DNA from 3 places in the Psychrobacillus sp. FSL H8-0483 genome. Region 1 is predicted to be linked to each of the others. Evidence: a T-box and tRNA genes for the amino acid it is inferred to sense, from the RefSeq annotation. Region 1 holds a T-box; the other regions hold tRNA genes.
The links. A T-box is a leader RNA that pairs with one kind of tRNA and senses whether it is charged. The one in region 1 lies ahead of argS (arginine--tRNA ligase), so its partner is inferred to be a tRNA-Arg.
Positions count from the first base shown of each region.

Region 2: it encodes a tRNA-Arg, which carries the amino acid that the T-box ahead of argS (arginine--tRNA ligase) is inferred to sense. The anticodon was not compared.
Region 3: it encodes a tRNA-Arg, which carries the amino acid that the T-box ahead of argS (arginine--tRNA ligase) is inferred to sense. The anticodon was not compared.

Region 1 covers NZ_CP152052.1:511,744-517,439, forward strand. The annotation lists gene MHB48_RS02500 (methyl-accepting chemotaxis protein) at 1-1,114, shown strand, start outside; gene argS (arginine--tRNA ligase) at 2,083-3,747, opposite strand; T-box leader at 3,792-3,990, opposite strand; gene MHB48_RS02510 (hypothetical protein) at 4,076-4,525, opposite strand; gene MHB48_RS02515 (5'-nucleotidase C-terminal domain-containing protein) at 4,908-5,696, shown strand, end outside.
Region 2 covers NZ_CP152052.1:2,803,354-2,809,049, reverse strand. The annotation lists gene MHB48_RS13455 (endospore germination permease) at 1-377, shown strand, start outside; gene MHB48_RS13450 (spore germination protein) at 411-1,865, shown strand; gene MHB48_RS13445 (Ger(x)C family spore germination protein) at 1,862-3,013, shown strand; tRNA gene MHB48_RS13440 (tRNA-Arg) at 3,089-3,162, shown strand; tRNA gene MHB48_RS13435 (tRNA-Arg) at 3,510-3,583, shown strand; gene MHB48_RS13430 (YitT family protein) at 3,766-4,344, shown strand; gene MHB48_RS13425 (amidohydrolase) at 4,529-5,696, shown strand, end outside.
Region 3 covers NZ_CP152052.1:3,172,909-3,178,604, forward strand. The annotation lists gene MHB48_RS15330 (LemA family protein) at 1-492, opposite strand, end outside; gene MHB48_RS15335 (DUF1761 domain-containing protein) at 730-1,143, opposite strand; tRNA gene MHB48_RS15340 (tRNA-Arg) at 1,581-1,652, opposite strand; gene clpP (ATP-dependent Clp endopeptidase proteolytic subunit ClpP) at 1,818-2,414, shown strand; gene MHB48_RS15350 (HPr family phosphocarrier protein) at 2,964-3,221, opposite strand; gene whiA (DNA-binding protein WhiA) at 3,241-4,182, opposite strand; gene MHB48_RS15360 (YvcK family protein) at 4,243-5,202, opposite strand; gene rapZ (RNase adapter RapZ) at 5,207-5,696, opposite strand, start outside.

The DNA.
Region 1 (5,696 bases):
GTTTGGTCTAATATTAAGTTCTATCCTTCTGAAAGCCATATTAGTTCCTTTACGCCAATTAAAAGAGCAAATGAATGATATAGCTAATGGCGACGGCGATTTGACTAAAATCATTCATGTGAAAAACAAAGATGAGTTGGGGGAAGTAGCCACTTCGTTTAACCAGTTCCTAACTTCTTTAAGAGAAATGATTAAGCAAATTAGTTTTTCATCAGGACAAACGGCAGCATCTTCGGAAGAATTTTCAGCTAGTGCAGAGCAATCAAAACTAACATCCAATCAAATTGCAGAGAATGTCTACAATGTCTCAGTAAGTATGAATGATCAACTGCAAATTTTGAGTGAAAGTACTACTGCCGTCGAGCAATCTCTGCGCAGATTACAAAGCATGACACTTCATACAGCAGAGGTATCTGAAGAGACGAGTGAAGTTAGTATAAAAGCAGATAACGGGGAAAAATCCGTTCAGGAAATTGTTTCTTCCATGGAAGTGATTCATCAATCCGTAGGTGAAACTGACAAAAATATTAATTCATTGGCTGCTGATGCAGTTAAAATTGGTGAGATTACAGCGATTATTAATGAGATTTCAGATCAGACCAATCTGCTAGCTTTAAATGCTGCAATTGAAGCTGCAAGAGCTGGAGAACATGGAAAAGGATTTGCTATTGTAGCCGAAGAAGTACGTAAATTAGCGGAACAATCAAGCCAATCAGCCAATCAAATTCGAACATTAATCACTCGTATTCAAGGGACGACAACTGAAACCGTCAATACCATTGAAGTGGTGAAAGCGAATGTGGATAGTGGAATTCATTTAACATCTGTTACTTCTGTCCAATTCAAGGAAATCATCCAATCTATCTCACAAGTATCTGGAAAAACACAAGAAATAGCTGCGTCAACAGAACAACTAACAACGGATTTCACGATGGTTGCACAAAAATATGAAGAAGTTTCTGGGTTATTCAAGGAGAACTCTGAAAGTACCCATGAAATTGCAGCAGCTACAGAGGAGCAATTAGCGTCCATGGAAGAAATTCAAACAGCTGCTCAATCGTTAACAACTATTTCTGATGCATTGAACGATATGGTGCATCGATTTAAAATTTAGCTTTATCCAGCAGGGGTCCACAAACCCCAGCTGAATATCGAGGAACTTTGGCTAAGGTTGCCGCGTCTTGCTTGCGGCAACGCCTGAGTGACCAACATCCTGTCGGCCCAAAGCCTCCGGCGGATGTCACAGATTTTTTATCGATCAAGCTCGATAAAAATCTGGGCGCACTGTTTTCTGCAACGAGCTTCTTGCGCAGGATCAATAACTTCTGCGGAGATGAACGAAGAGAAGCGGAAGCAAATTCGCCGAGGCGTATTTGATCTACAAAACTTCCTACTAGTCATTTAAACTAGTAGGAAGTTTTTTTTGAAGTATATACATTTACACAAGTGTTGATTAACCAAAAAGTACCCAGTGAATTGCTTATTAAAATGGTGATAACACAATAGGCATACTATGTAAAGGTGCTTTTGGATTGCTTGGAACTGAACGAGTTCTAGACCATTACCTAGAAAATAAGCAAGGAACGCATGATAGAAAGTGATAGAGTGCCTGAAATTGCATCTTCGGGCACTTCCACTATGAGTAGAAAGGTTGCTATTCTTTCCTTTTCCAAATCCATTCTTTTGAGCATTGTAGGTACATAACGGAGACCTGCACGAGGCAGGTCACACAGTCGTCGCGACACGATGTCGCGTACTTAGACTGTGCTCCTTTAAATATCCACAACAGGATTATCGAAAATAGTGTAGCAGGAAGTGACGCGGTCACTTCCTGCTACACTTAGCCCTCGGTAATGATGTAGTAATCATTTCGTCCAAAGTGAACCAAGAACGTACAAGTGCAAAATGGGATTCTTGCGCATTTCGTGAAATTTTAATGGTGAAAATTGGTTAATCAACAGACGTTATACATTTAGCAAGTAATTTGAGTTTCCTGATAATAACTAGTAACGTTTTTCCCCCGTGTAATCAGGTATTACATCGATAAGAACCTAATAGTAAAAGTGCTTCTCTATAATGTAATTACATTTCACTTGGTGCTTTAATTCCAAGCAAACGTAATGCTTCTTCTAATACAATAACGACAGACTGGACAAGTGTAATGCGATAAGATAACTGGCTTGAATCACTCACTACTTGGACATTTCCGTAAAAAGAGTTGAATGATTGTGCTAAATCAATCGCATATTTTGCTACTAAAGATGGATCAAACTCATCAGTCGCACGTTTAATAATGTTTGGAAATTGTTGTAGTGATTTAATGACTTCCCACTCATAATTATTCACGTCTGTAACTTCAAACATGTCAACTTTATGCACTTTTCTTAAAATAGAACATGCTCTTGCGTAAGTATATTGGATATAAGGTCCTGTTTCTCCCTCAGTTTGGAGCATTTTTTTCAAGTCAAATTCGATGTCATGCTTCCGGTGTTGTTTTAAATCACTAAAGATGATTGCTCCTACACCTACTTCTTTAGCCACTTCTTTTTTATTAACTAATAAAGGATTTTTTTCTTCTATCGTTGTTTCTGCTAGTCGAATTGCCTCGTTTAACACTTCTTCTAATAAAATAATTTTTCCTTTCCGAGTGGATAATTTTTTACCATCTTTCAATATCAATCCAAAGGGAATATGATGCATTGTCTTCGACCAGTCATAGCCCATTTTATTTAATACAATTTTTAACTGTGCAAAGTGTAAACTTTGTTCATTTCCGACAATATACAAAGACTTTACGAAATGATAATTCTTTTTGCGATGAATAGCAGCTGTGATATCTCTAGTTGCATATAAGGTCGCGCCATCTGATTTTTTAATTAGACAAGGTGGCATATTTTCACCAACGTCTACGACAAGTGCACCATCCGAATCAATTAGGAGATTTTTTTGTTGTAACTTTTCTACAATTGGATCCATTTTGTCATTATAATAAGCCTCGCCTTGAAAAGAATCAAAAGCTACGCCAAGTAGGTTATATATTTTTTGAAATTCTTTTAACGATTCTGTTCGAAAGCCTTCCCATATCTTCAAAGCTTCGGAATCACCGTCTTCCAACGACTTAAATGCTGCTCTTCCTTTGTCATTTAGCGTGTCATCAATTTCAGCTTCCTCATGAAAACGAATGTAAAGAGATAGTAATGATTGAATAGGAGCTGCTTGGACTTTCTTTTCATCCCCCCATAATCGATAAGCTACTAGCAATTTCCCAAATTGTGTACCCCAGTCACCTAGATGATTAATTTTAATCGGTTGATATCCATTTTTTTCGTGTAATAAAGCAATGGAATTTCCAATAACAGTAGATCTTAAATGCCCCATAGAAAAGGGCTTGGCAATGTTTGGTGAGGACATATCAATTGTAACAACACCACCGCCCCCTATATTCGAAGAACCATATTGATTTCCTTCCTTATGAATGGTAGTCAATACAGATGTTGTAAATTTTGTTCGTTTCATAAAAATATTCACATAACCTCCAACTGCTTCTACTTTTTCAATGTTTTCGTCCTGGATACTAGTAGCGAGTTCTTGCGCTATTAAATTAGGTGATTTTCTTTGCTTTTTTGCAAATGAAAAGCAGGGGAGTGCATAGTCTCCTAAATGTGCATATGCAGGCGCCTCAATCATTTGCTCCTCGATTAATTCCGTAGTGAAATTTTGAAGAATTTCTACAACTGTCTGCTTCATTTATATTCCTCCCTAAAAATAAAAAAGCCCTCGTCTCATTATAAAAATGAGACGAAAGCTTGAACTTCCGCGGTACCACTCAATTTGCCTATTTTAGGCCACTTTCTCCATAACGGTGAGTCTCCGGCTTTATTATAAAAAGCATCTCTAAAGTGCGGTTCACAACTCTTCTTAACTAGGCTTACACCATCCCTAGCTCGCTTGATGATCCGATGTTGTTACTCTCTTTATCTTAGATATTGTATTTGAATTTACCAAATAGAAAAGTTAATGTCAATTTCTTTAATAAAAAATAAATGAAAATGTTTTGAACATTTTCAGGTAGTGCTTAAATTGTAACCGCAGCTACAATATTAACTAATTTTGAAGTAGGCTTGTTGTTTTCTAGTGGCTGTCCTTGAATAACCCAATTCATTGAAAGTAGTTGATTTAGTGATAAAAGCTGCTGCTCATCGATATCTAAACAATCTATCCCGTTTTCGTGAAGCTGATAATCGCGGTCAGCAATTTTATCGTACTTCAATTTCAATAAGTTTTTAAGCCCGTTCATCGTAATGAACTTCACTGAGTAACCGTCCAATAAAATGGACTTAAATTTAGTTTGGTCTTCTTCAAACAATGTGATAAGTGCACTGAATCTATTATTAGGATATTCATTTTCCCACGTTCGAAGATCATTTTGTTCTAGTTTTGTAAGAATTTCATCATTTGAAACGCCATTGCTTCGTAGGGTTTCTATCAAAAAAGCATCCATCATTGAAATTTTGTTGTTCTCCATTCTCATAATCCCCCCAAAAAAATTAAATACACGCTAAGTAATTATAACAAAAATTCTCAATTGTTCATTTCTTTTTACGAGAATAATTAAAATACTTCGACTAAGCATTTGCTTAATCGAAGTATTTTTGGTTACTTATTTAATATTCTTGAATTTCCACTTCTTTGATTTAGCGTCGTAGTAAGCACCTTCAAGGGTAGGTTTCTTACCTTCTGTAACGATAATGAAGTGCTCTTCGAATCCTGTTGTTATTTGCTTCTGTTTACTATCAAAGAAAGCAATATTTTTCAATTTAAGATTGTTGAAGTAATGTTTCTCTATTTAATAGAATTATCAGAACATGATATAATGAGAGCGGTAAATAGAAGAATTTTCGGAGGTAATGATGAGATTAAAGATTCTACATACAAATGACGTACATAGTAATTTTGAAAACTTCGCAAAAGTTGCCACGCTGATCAAGGAACATAAAGATGAGGATACAATTATTCTAGACGGTGGAGATTTTGCCGATTTCAAAAGCATCGAGCTACAAGGTACTAGAGGATTAGCTGCGATTGAATTATTAGCAGCTATTAGTTACGATGCGCTTACTATAGGAAACAATGAAATGTTTAATGGTATTGAAACACTTGAGCATATGGCGAGTAATAGTCCTTTTCCTTTCATTAGCAATAACTTATATAAAAAAAATAAAACAGAGATTAATGGTGTTTTCAAAAGCGCTATTCTAAATAAAAATGGGCTCCGAATCCTAATTACTGGATCCTCTCCTCATATGGGAGAATTTAATGATGGACTTGGAATTTATATGACTGATTATAAAGAAGCCATTATAGAAGAAATTAAACGAAATGAAGGGAAATACGATATTTGTCTCCTTTTGAGTCATGTTGGAACATTTGCGGATGAACCTCTTGCTATAGATATCCCAGAAATTGATATCATTATTTCTGCACATGACCATAAACTATTTAACGAAGCAAAAGTGATAAATAATACGATTATGAATAGTGCAGGAAATTACGGAGAGCATTTAGGAATACTCGAACTTGAAATCAATGAGGGAGAAGTGAAGCTGCTCCATTCTACAACAATTTCCTCCATAGATGTGGAAAAAGATGAACAAATTCTATCTTTATTAAAAATGAATAAAGAAAAAGCAATTGAA
Region 2 (5,696 bases), 1.8 Mb from region 1:
TCGGGCCAGTTGAAGCAGCTAAACAAAGTTATCCAGCTTATGAAGAATGGGGACTTGCAACGATAGGAAGATATATTGAACATATGGATTTTTTCTCAGTGTATCAATGGTTAACAGGTGCATTTATTAGAGTTGGATTTTTGTTGTTTATAGTAGTAGATCTATTCAATTTGAATGAGAATAGGAAACGGATATGGACGATGATCGCACCACCTTTCTTCTTCCTTAGCTTATCATTATCTCTGTTGAATGATGATCTGTTTTTGGAAATAAAAGGAAATTATTTCTTAATATGTACTTTTGTATTCTTAATCGTACTATCACTCTTTTTAACCATAGTTGCATTCGCTTCCAGAAAAACTGCCAAAAACGTGTAATTATAATATTGCTTAGAAAGAAGTGAAAAGACAATGCAATCGGCTGAAAGTACAATGGATTTGCAAGCATTGCAGCAGTTATTTCAATATTCCGCGGATGTTAAATTTCAGGGATACTCATTCCATCGACATAAAGTACAGTTTCTCATTTGTGAGGCGATGGTTGACCAGCAGTTATTAAATGAAGTCATTGTACATCGAGTTCAGTCAGTTTGCGACAACATAACGGAGCAATCACTCGAAGAAGTAATTATTGAGAAGTTACACATACCCGACTTAAAAAAAGTGGAGAATCAAGAGGAAGCAATTTCTTTAATATACGAGGGACATTTGTTACTTTACTTCGAGGAAGGCAATCTTTTATTTTCAAGTAATATTTCTAAAAAGCCAAATAGAAATCCTGAAGAATCGAGGATGGAGGTACTCATTAAAGGTCCGAGGGATAACTTTATTGAAGATATCTCTGTGAATATCGCATTAATACGTAAGAGATTGCCTACGAATTCGTTGTGCGTAGAAAAACTTATACTAGGAAAGCGTTCCAAAACTGTAGTAGCCATTCTATATTTTAGCGATATCGCCAATAAAGATATATTAAATGAGATTAAAGAACAGTTGAATAAAGTTGACACAGATATTGTTTTTAGTGGTGAGTTTTTAATGGAAGAAGTGAATAAAAATTCTAAAATTTTTCCAAGGACTGATTATACAGGGAGACCAGATTTCGCTGTTCAATCACTCGTACGAGGAAGGTTTATCATATTAGTTGATGGAGTTTCTTACGCTGTTATTACCCCTGTGAATTTATTTTTACTTTTAAAGTCAGGTGAGGATACAGAATATCCTGTAGCGTTTAGTTCATTGGAAAGGACACTACGTATTTCAGGTATTCTAATCGGCGTACTTCTTCCTTCATTTTGGCTTGCATTGACTACTTTTCATCAAAATCAACTGCCTTTTCAATTACTTACTACTGTAGTTCAATCAAATACAGGTTTACCTCTTCCATCCGCGATTGAAATGCTCTTAATGCTCCTAATGTTTGAACTTTTTCGTGAAGCAGGCTTACGTCTTCCGAGCGTAATTGGTGGGACGATAAGTGTTGTAGGAGGACTCATTATCGGAGATGCTGCAATACGAGCAGGTTTAACTAGTCCTGCAATGATTGTTATAATTGCGATTTCTACCATATCGACATTTACACTAGTTAACCAATCTCTTGTGTCAGCTGTAAGTATTACGCGTATTATATTTATTTTAATCACTGCAATTTTAGGGTTATTCGGATTTTTTATGGCGCTGTATTTCCTGTTGCTATATTTAGCGAATATCCGAATATTTGGGGTTCCTTATATGAATATTGCCACTGATTTAAGTTGGACAACTATTAAAAAATCGTTATTCAGATTGTCTCCGGAGAAGTATAAGAAGCGTCCGAATGTTTTAGATCCACAAGATAAGACTCGGACAAAAGAGGCTGAGAAATGAAAAGGATAAAAATGATTATCCTCTTTATATTAATGACATTTATATCAGGCTGTTGGGATGTGACGGAACCTGAAAGAATGCTCTATATTTATGGAGTAGGTGTGGATTATAAAGATAATAAATATGAGGTATATGCTCAAATTGTTAATTTTGCAAATATAGCTAAGTCAGAACAACCAAATCTTGAATTAAATCAGATAGAGGTGGGTCATGGCTCAGGAAAAACTATTGATGATGCAATTTTTAGCTTGTATCGATCGATGGATTTAAAGCTTTTTTGGGGGCATTTTAGTTATCTTATTTTTTCGGAAGAAGTATTAAAGAATGGGAATGCAAATCCGGTAATTAATGGGTTTATCCGATATAGAGAAACGAGATATCAAACATGGGTCTATACAACGACAGATCCAATAAAAGATGTATTGCTCCTTACACCGATATTCAACAAAGCGATGACGCTGTCTAAGATTTCAGATCCTGAAAACTCTTACAAGCAAGATTCATTAGTAGAGCCTATTGATTTACGAGAGCTAATTATTATGTTAAACGAGCCAAATTACGAAGTGAAAATCCCGTTAATTACTATTAAAGAAAATTGGGAGACGGAAAAAGAATTAGATAAGGCTGCTTCTATATTAGGGGTAGGTGTGATTTCCCCGACCGATTTTAAGGGTTTTATTCAAGGAGATAAAATAAGAGGATTGCAATGGATGACGGAGGAAACAGTTAGATCGGAATTAACGTTCAAAATAGATCCTCATGAAGAAAGTTATATGACTGTAATTTTAGATGATCTTGATGTTAAAGTAAAACCGATAGTTACGAGAGATAATGTCAATTTTGATATCGATATAAGAGTGAATGTTTTAGTTAGCGAGTTTCAGGGAAAAATAACACCCGAAGAAATACGGAAAGGTGTTATCAAACAAGTGAAGAAAGAGATTGAAGACACGTATAAAGAAGGATTAAAAAACGAGATTGATATTTACCGTTTATCAGAGTATGTGTATCGACAAAAAGTGGAAACGTGGAAGGAACAACAAACAGATGGAAAGGTAAGATTGAGCGAAGATTCTATAAATGATCTTAATGTAGTGGTAGGTAAGATTTATTCAGGTAGAAAATCATTTGAGGAAACAATTGAATAAAAAATGATAATATCCCTTGACAAATTACTGACAAAAAAACAAAATAGATATTTTCTTTGGTAAGACAGGTGCGTTGTCTCAGTAGCTCAGCTGGATAGAGCAACGCCCTTCTAAGGCGTCGGTCGGGAGTTCGAATCTCTCCTGGAACGTAAGTGAAACTTGCGATGAAAAAACATCTTCTAATATTAGATTAAGAGGTGTTTTTTTCCCGTTGCCACTTGGATGTGGCGAACTTAGGATATGTTCCTATAAGCTCGTTGCGGTGTCTTGGCAGCCCGTTTTTCCGCAGAAGTCTTGCGGATTTTCGTCACAAATTATATTCTTCTAAAAACAACAGTGAATTTAATTTTAAAATTGATATGTTGTTTTAGAATAGTACAAAACTAAACTGGTATTAAGTTAAGGTAAAACAATTGTAAATAAATTTTTCCTGAAGGGTTGAAATTTGTTAAATTTCCTTTATAATAGGTAAGTAGGCAAATTTGGTCATACATAAGTCTCAGTAGCTCAGCTGGATAGAGCAACGCCCTTCTAAGGCGTCGGTCGGGAGTTCGAATCTCTCCTGGGACGTAAATAAAATAAGTAAAGAAAAGGCTGTAAATGTTGTTAATCAACGTTTACGGCCTTTTTTCTGTTTTCTTTTAAAGTATGTACATTATACCCTTTGGATAAATAGATAAATGGATTTTTATACATCTTGAGTTAGGTTTTTTCATAAATTAAATACAGATCCAATTCTTGGAGGAATTTAAATGTATTTTGTGAAAAAAAGCATCGTCATTGTTATCGGTAGCATCCTTATATCTTTAGGGATAAATCTTTTTTTAGTTCCTTATAAGGTGTTGGATGGGGGAATTATTGGAATTGGATTAATTTTAAATTATTTATGGGGACTTAAAGCTGGGCTTACAATTATAGTTTTAAGCATCCCTATATTTATAATTGCTTGGGTATCTTATAGAGATTATTTCTACAATAGTTTACATGGCATGATAATATCTTCTCTTTTTATAGACTTCCTAAAAACAAATGACTCGCTATTTTTGATTAATCCTGTGTATAGCTCGATTCTAGGAGGGGTCTTAGTGGGAAGTGGCATAGGCTTAATGCTTCGGTTTCGGACGAGTACAGGAGGTACGGATCTGATTGCGCAGTTCCTATGTGATAAGACTGGTATAAATGTGGGGATACTCATTTTTTTCATTGATTCATTTGTTATTTTGCTTGGAGGTATTTTATTATCGACCGATACATTGTTTCTATCTGTTATTACTATCATGTTTGTTGCTCTTACTACAAGTTTATTTACTAGAAATGTAGTTCAAGCTTGAACGATTTATAATTGATGTAATTCCAATCGTTCTATTGATTTCGGTTTTTTCATATACTTTCCTCAAATAAAAAATAATTTTTGAATATTTAAAATATTCAACTTAAAATGATGATACTACTTTAGAAATAAAAGGAGAGTAATTGACTTTGAAAACCATCTATATCAATGGCAATATTTATACGATGAATCCTAACGAACCTATGGCACAATCTATTGTTACAAGTAATGAAAGAATCGTTGAGATAGGCAATAACGAAGATATGCTTCTTCAATGGGGGAGAAATGGAACAACAATTATTGACTTAGAAGGGAGAACCGTCCTTCCAGGTTTAATAGATAGTCACCTCCACATTTCGAGTGTAGGCATTAATTCGCAAGAGTTAGATCTTACTGGTGTAAAGTCAAGAGATAAACTATTGGCTGCAGTTAGAGGGAAGGCTGCATCCATACATCCTGATGAATGGATATTAGGTCGTGGATGGGATGAAAATATTTTTCCGGATAAACGAATTCCAACTATAGAAGAACTTGATTATGTCGCTCCTTTTTCTCCTCTTTTCTTGCCAAGAATATGCGGACATGCATTTTTGGTCAATAGCAGAGCGCTAGCACAATGCGGATATCACTCCAATATGGCAATTCCATATGGTGGTACTGTCGTCTTAGAACCTACTACAAAAAAACCTACCGGTCTGTTATTGGAGACTGCTTCAAATATTGTTACAAAACATATCCCTAAAAAGAATTACAATCAGTTAAAAAGTGCAGTAAAAACGGCACTCGATGACGCTGTTCGCCTCGGCTTAACGGGTATTCACACAAATGATCCGAATTATTTAGATGGTGCAAATCAAACTTATAAACTATTCGATGAGCTAGTAAACCAAGAAGGAATTGGTCCGAGAAGTAACCTTTTAATAGACTATACCTATTTGGACGAACTGAAAAGCTCTGGAATGTTTGCTGGCTATGGAAATAACAAGGTAATGATTGGAGCAATTAAGTTTTATGCGGATGGTGCTTTAGGGGGGCGTACAGCTCTTCTTTCAAAGACATACGAAGACGACCCAGGAAATTTCGGAAATGCCATGTATAACAATGAGGAAATATATCGAATGATTCAAGTGGTAAGAGAATATAAAATGCCAGTTGCAATTCATACCATTGGAGATCAAGCTTTAACAAATGTGTTAGATGCATTAGATCAATTTGAACCTGTTAGACATCGTGATAGGCTCATCCATGTTTCTGTTTTGAATGAAGAATTGATTAGTAGACTTAAGAATCCTCATCGTATTGCTGACATTCAACCCAAATTTGTTCCAAGTGATTATCCTTGGATTGTTGATA
Region 3 (5,696 bases), 1.5 Mb from region 1:
AATGGATGCAACAATACTGCCTGGTAATCGTTTTACTTTTTTATTGTAATCAGAAACAATGTTATTATAATCTTGTCTAGCGACCGTTAATCTATTTTCAGTACCTGCTAGCTCATCCATTAATTGTCGGAAGCTTGCATCCGCCTTTAAATCTGGATAGTTCTCTACAACCACTAATAATCGACTTAAAGCACCAGTTAATTCATCATTTGCTACTGCTTGTTCTTCCGGTGTACTTGCTCCCGCTAGTCTAGAACGAGCATCTGCTATATTGCCCAGCACTTCTTCTTCATGGGATGCAAATCCTTTTACGGTGTTAACTAAGTTCGGAATCAAGTCCAATCTGCGCTGTAATTGGTTTTCTACTTGTGCATATGCATTATTCACATTTTCTTCCCCATCTACAAAACCGTTATAGCTCGGTATTAATATAACAGCAAAAATTGCAATAATAACCACGATTATAACAATCGGCCCTAATAACTTTTTCATCTTATTCACCCCTGATTAAGTATAGTATGCATGTTCCTTTAATTGTAAAATGTAAAACCTACTAAGGTATACGAAAAAGTTATTAATCGGTTTCATATGAATACGATTAATAAACAAGTTGAGCTTTCCTAAATTCCAACATTAGATGTTTTCTAATGGGTTAAACAAGATAAACAAAAAAACACATAGGAATATGAATACAGCCATCTCTCTACGTGTTTTACATTTGAAATACTATTATTTCCACAATCCTAAAATTAATCCCATTATCATAAAAGTAACTACATGATATCCAGCATTAATCAAAAACAATTTCAATGATTTTCTTTCAAACAAATATGTTATTCCCATCGTTGTTGCGACCCAAAAGAGCCCGGCCATGAAGCCTGCTGTTGCACCCATCATCGCGTTTCTTTCTGGCCCTAAGAATAGAGCAAGCACAAAGGAAATGATTAAGGAAAATATAAATGAACCTCCAAAGATCTTCGCCATATTAGCATTCTTTAATTTTTCTTCATCAAAACCGTTTTCCTTCATCCAAGCCTTTGCAAATAAAACTGAATACCATAGACCTCCAATAACGAAAGCGGATAATCCTGCTGCTATAACTGCAAAAAAATTAATCGTCTCAAATGATTGCTGAAAATCCATTTCATTCTCCCCTTCTATCCATTCTATTTTTGATCGTTCTCTCTCTGCTCTGTTTCATTTTATTATAAGGTATTTAATACAAGTTGTATTGTAAAAAATGGACATTCTGGCATAGAAAGTTAGTCGCAGCTATTGCTTTTTTCGCATACACTACACGGTACTTTCCATTGATCAATAATTAATTAAACATTCATTTTGTTTAATATTAAAATTCTGTGGTAAGGATGAATAGACCGGATAATTAAATAATTTATGAGGTGAGGAATATGTGTCCTGGTGATCCTAACCATCTGTCTATCGAAGCAATCGATTCACTTGAACGAATACAAGTAATAAATAGTAAAAATATCAACATACATTATACAAAAAAGCACTCCGAACATCGAAGGATCCATGTTTGGAGTGCTTGAAAGAAAATATCCTATTTAATCTAAATACGCCCTCGAAGGGAATCGAACCCCTATCCCAAGAACCGGAATCTTGTGTCATATCCATTAAACTACGAGGGCAAGCGACTTATCTATTATACAAATCATTAGCAAATAATTCAAGCGAACATTTCAATGCTTAATATTTGACCTTCCTTGACCATAATGTGTATGATAAAGTTACAACTGAGGTAGTATTTCTCAGAAATAAAATTAATAAACCACCTTTGAAGGAGGCAAATCAGGATGAATTTAATTCCTACTGTTATTGAACAAACAAATCGTGGGGAACGTGCATATGACATTTACTCACGATTATTAAAAGACCGTATTATCATGCTTGGAAGTGGAATTGATGACAACGTTTCAAACTCCATCGTTGCCCAACTACTATTTTTAGAAGCTGAAGATCCAGAAAAAGATATTTCAATCTATATCAATAGTCCAGGTGGAAGCATTACAGCAGGTATGGCAATTTACGATACGATGCAATTCATCAAACCAGATGTGCAAACAATTTGTATCGGTATGGCTGCTTCTATGGGAGCATTCTTACTTACTGCAGGTACAAAAGGAAAACGCTACGCACTTCCAAACGCAGAAGTAATGATTCACCAACCACTTGGTGGAGCACAAGGGCAAGCAACAGAAATCGAAATTGCTGCTAAACGTATTTTATTCTTACGTGATAAATTAAATAATATTATGGCTGATCGTACTGGTCAACCGATTGAAGTCGTTTCAAGAGACACAGATCGCGATAACTTTATGACTGCTGAACGTGCAAAAGAATATGGTTTAATCGATCATATTATTGACCGTAGCGAAATGAAAAAATCATAATAATAATTGTACCCAAGGAAATTTACCTTTCCTTGGGTATTTTTGCGGAAAATGCCTTAAATATTTACCACTTCGTTGATGGAAGCGGCAGGCGGCGACTCCTGCGGGATGAGTGAGACAGATAAGCCATCACAAACGAGCGTGAGCGTCGGTGATGGGTTATCGCTCACCCCACGGAAAGCGTCCGCCTATAGCGGAAATCAACTATACTTTATCCGTATAAAATATATATTCCTTTAGTATTGTTCGTGTTTTTTCATGTAAATTGGAATGATGAAATCGATTCAACAAATGGAATTAAATGGCTTAGCGAGACCATTCCTATATAAACGAGACCAATTAATGCGGTTCCGCAACCATTTGCCTTGTATCCGAGACCAAATGATGCTCAACCGAGACCATTTCATTTCTAAGATGAAGAAACCAAAGGAAGTGACGGACGTTTTTTCAAATTCTATGTACGCTAAATTCAATAGTCCATACTTTTTAACTAACTACGAAAAAAAAGACCGCCTTTTCGTCTATACTGACTAGTAAGGCCGCCCTTTATTATTCTTCATTTGAAATAAATTTTGCTAGTGCTACTACTGCTTCTTCTTCATCTGACCCATCTGCACTTAGGTTTACAGTAATCCCTTTGCTAATAGCCAAGCTCATAATACCCATAATACTTTTTGCGTTCACTTTTTTATTGTCTTTTTCCAAATATACATCTGCAATATAACGATTAGCCTCTTGTACAAATAACGCAGCTTGTCTCGCCTGTAATCCTGATGGTAATTTCACTTCCACTTGTTTTTCTGTCATTGTCCTACGCTCCATTTCACTAAATTGTCTCGCCTCTACGAAGTGCGTCTGCAATTTCGTCTATCTTTCGTAAACGATGATTTATACCAGATTTACTAACGTTCCCAGTGGAAACCATTTCACCTAGTTCTTTTAATGTTACATCTTGATATTCCACCCGCAAGCGAGCAATTTCTCTTAATTTTTCTGGTAATTGGTCTAATCCAACCGTATTTTCGATAAATCGTATATTGTCTACTTGTCGAATAGCAGCACTAATCGTTTTATTTAGATTAGCTGTTTCACAATTGACTAAACGATTTACACTATTACGCATATCTCGAATTATACGGACATCTTCAAATTTCAGCAACGCACGATGTGCTCCTGCGATACTTAGGAAATCAGAAATTTTTTCTGCTTCCTTTAAATATGCCACATATCCCTTTTTACGTTCAATTGTTTTCGCATTTAATTCGAATCCGTTCATCAATTCTACTAGAGCGTCACTATGCGTTTTATACAAAGAGTAAATTTCCAAATGATAAGAAGACGTTTCTGGATTATTGACAGATCCTCCCGCTAAGAAAGCTCCTCTCAGATACGCACGCTTGCAACAATTCTTTTTGACAAGCTCTTGTGAAATGGAGTATTCAAATTGAAAACTCTCTTTCAATATTTTTAAATCCTCTAATAGATGCTTTGCTCCATCTCGAACACGGCAAATATAGATATTATTTTTCTTTAATCTCATTTTTTTTCGAACGAGCAATTCTACTTGATAAGGGTATAAAGATTTAATAAGCGTATACAGTCTACGAGCAATTGCTGCATTTTCAGTCTGCACGTCTAAGCTTAACATTTTATTGCTAAACGACAGAGACCCATTCATTCGAATAAGTGCTGATAGTTCTGCTTTTGCACAACAAGGCTTTGACTCTTCTTGAGTCATTTCTTTTTTTGTTTCAGAAGCAAACGACATAATCCGTTTCCCCCTTTCTTGCTAGCGATTACAATTTCCAACTATGTATCTAATTGTAATTCACCCTGCATATTCTACAAGCCATTTCGCTATTTCCATCGCATCATGACGAACTGCTCCATCATACACGACTGAAATGTCTTTTTTAACGATTTCTATGTCTAATGTTTCTAATCGTTCTACATCTATTTTGACAGGTGATGCTTTCTCTTGTTTGTACAAAAACTGCACGTTTTCTGGAATTTCTTCATTACTAATTAACAGCGTATCCAAGAAATTCTCTCCCACATGGCTGATTAACGCTTCTACATGGTCATATGCAGTATAATTACTCGTTTCTCCAGCCTGGGTCATCAGATTACATATATATACTTTCTTTGCCTTAGAACGAATAATTGCTTTCTTGATATCTTCTACTAATAAGTTTGGCAAAATACTAGTATATAGACTTCCTGGACCAATTGCGATGATATCGGCTTGTCGAATGATATTTATCGTCTCTGGTAAAGGTTTTACATCTGCTGGAGAAATAAACACTTTCTCTATTTTCTTTCCATAGTCCGGTATTTTAGATTCCCCACTAATAATTGTTTTATCCTCAAACTGTGCATGAAGCGTTACTAATTGATTAGCGGCGGGTAGAACTTTCCCATGTATATTTAATACACGACTCATCTCTCGAATGGCGTGGGCAAAATCTCCTGTAATAGAAGTTAACGCCGTTATCATTAAATTCCCTAAAGAATGTCCTTCCAATTCATCCGAATTAGAAAAACGAAACTGGAACATTTCTTCTACTAGCGGCTCTACCTCTGATAGAGCAGCCAGGACATTTCGAATATCACCGGGTGGTGGAATATCGTAATCATCCCGTAAGCGACCAGAACTTCCTCCGTCATCTGCAACCGTAACAATCGCTGTAATGTCCACTGGAAACTTCTTTAAGCCACGAAGTAAGGTTGATAATCCCGTACCACCACCGATAATGACTATTTTCTTTCGGTGTGTTGGACGATCCATTAAGTCAATCCTTTCTAATTGTAACATCTCGATGCGTAATAACAGTTTTATCATCCGTTTTTAACAATTTACCGAAATACTCTGCTAACGTAACGGATCGATGCTGTCCACCAGTGCATCCGAATGCTATAACTAACTGCGTTTTACCTTCTCTTTTATATTGGGGAATCATGAATATAAACAAATCGGTTAGCTTGTCAATTAACGTTTTAGTATCAGCCCATTTTAATACATAGCTAGAAACCTCTTCATCTAACCCTGATTTCAGTTGCAACTCTTCTATATAGTATGGATTAGGAAGAAATCGGACATCAAAAACTAGATCGGCATCAATAGGAATTCCATGCTTAAATCCAAAAGACATTACATTGACTGTAAACACCTTGCTACCATTTGCTGAAAATTCATCTTGGATTTTTTCCCGTAATTCACGCGGCTTCATTTTAGACGTATTGTAAATAAATTGCGCTCTTCCTTTTAAATCAGATAATAAC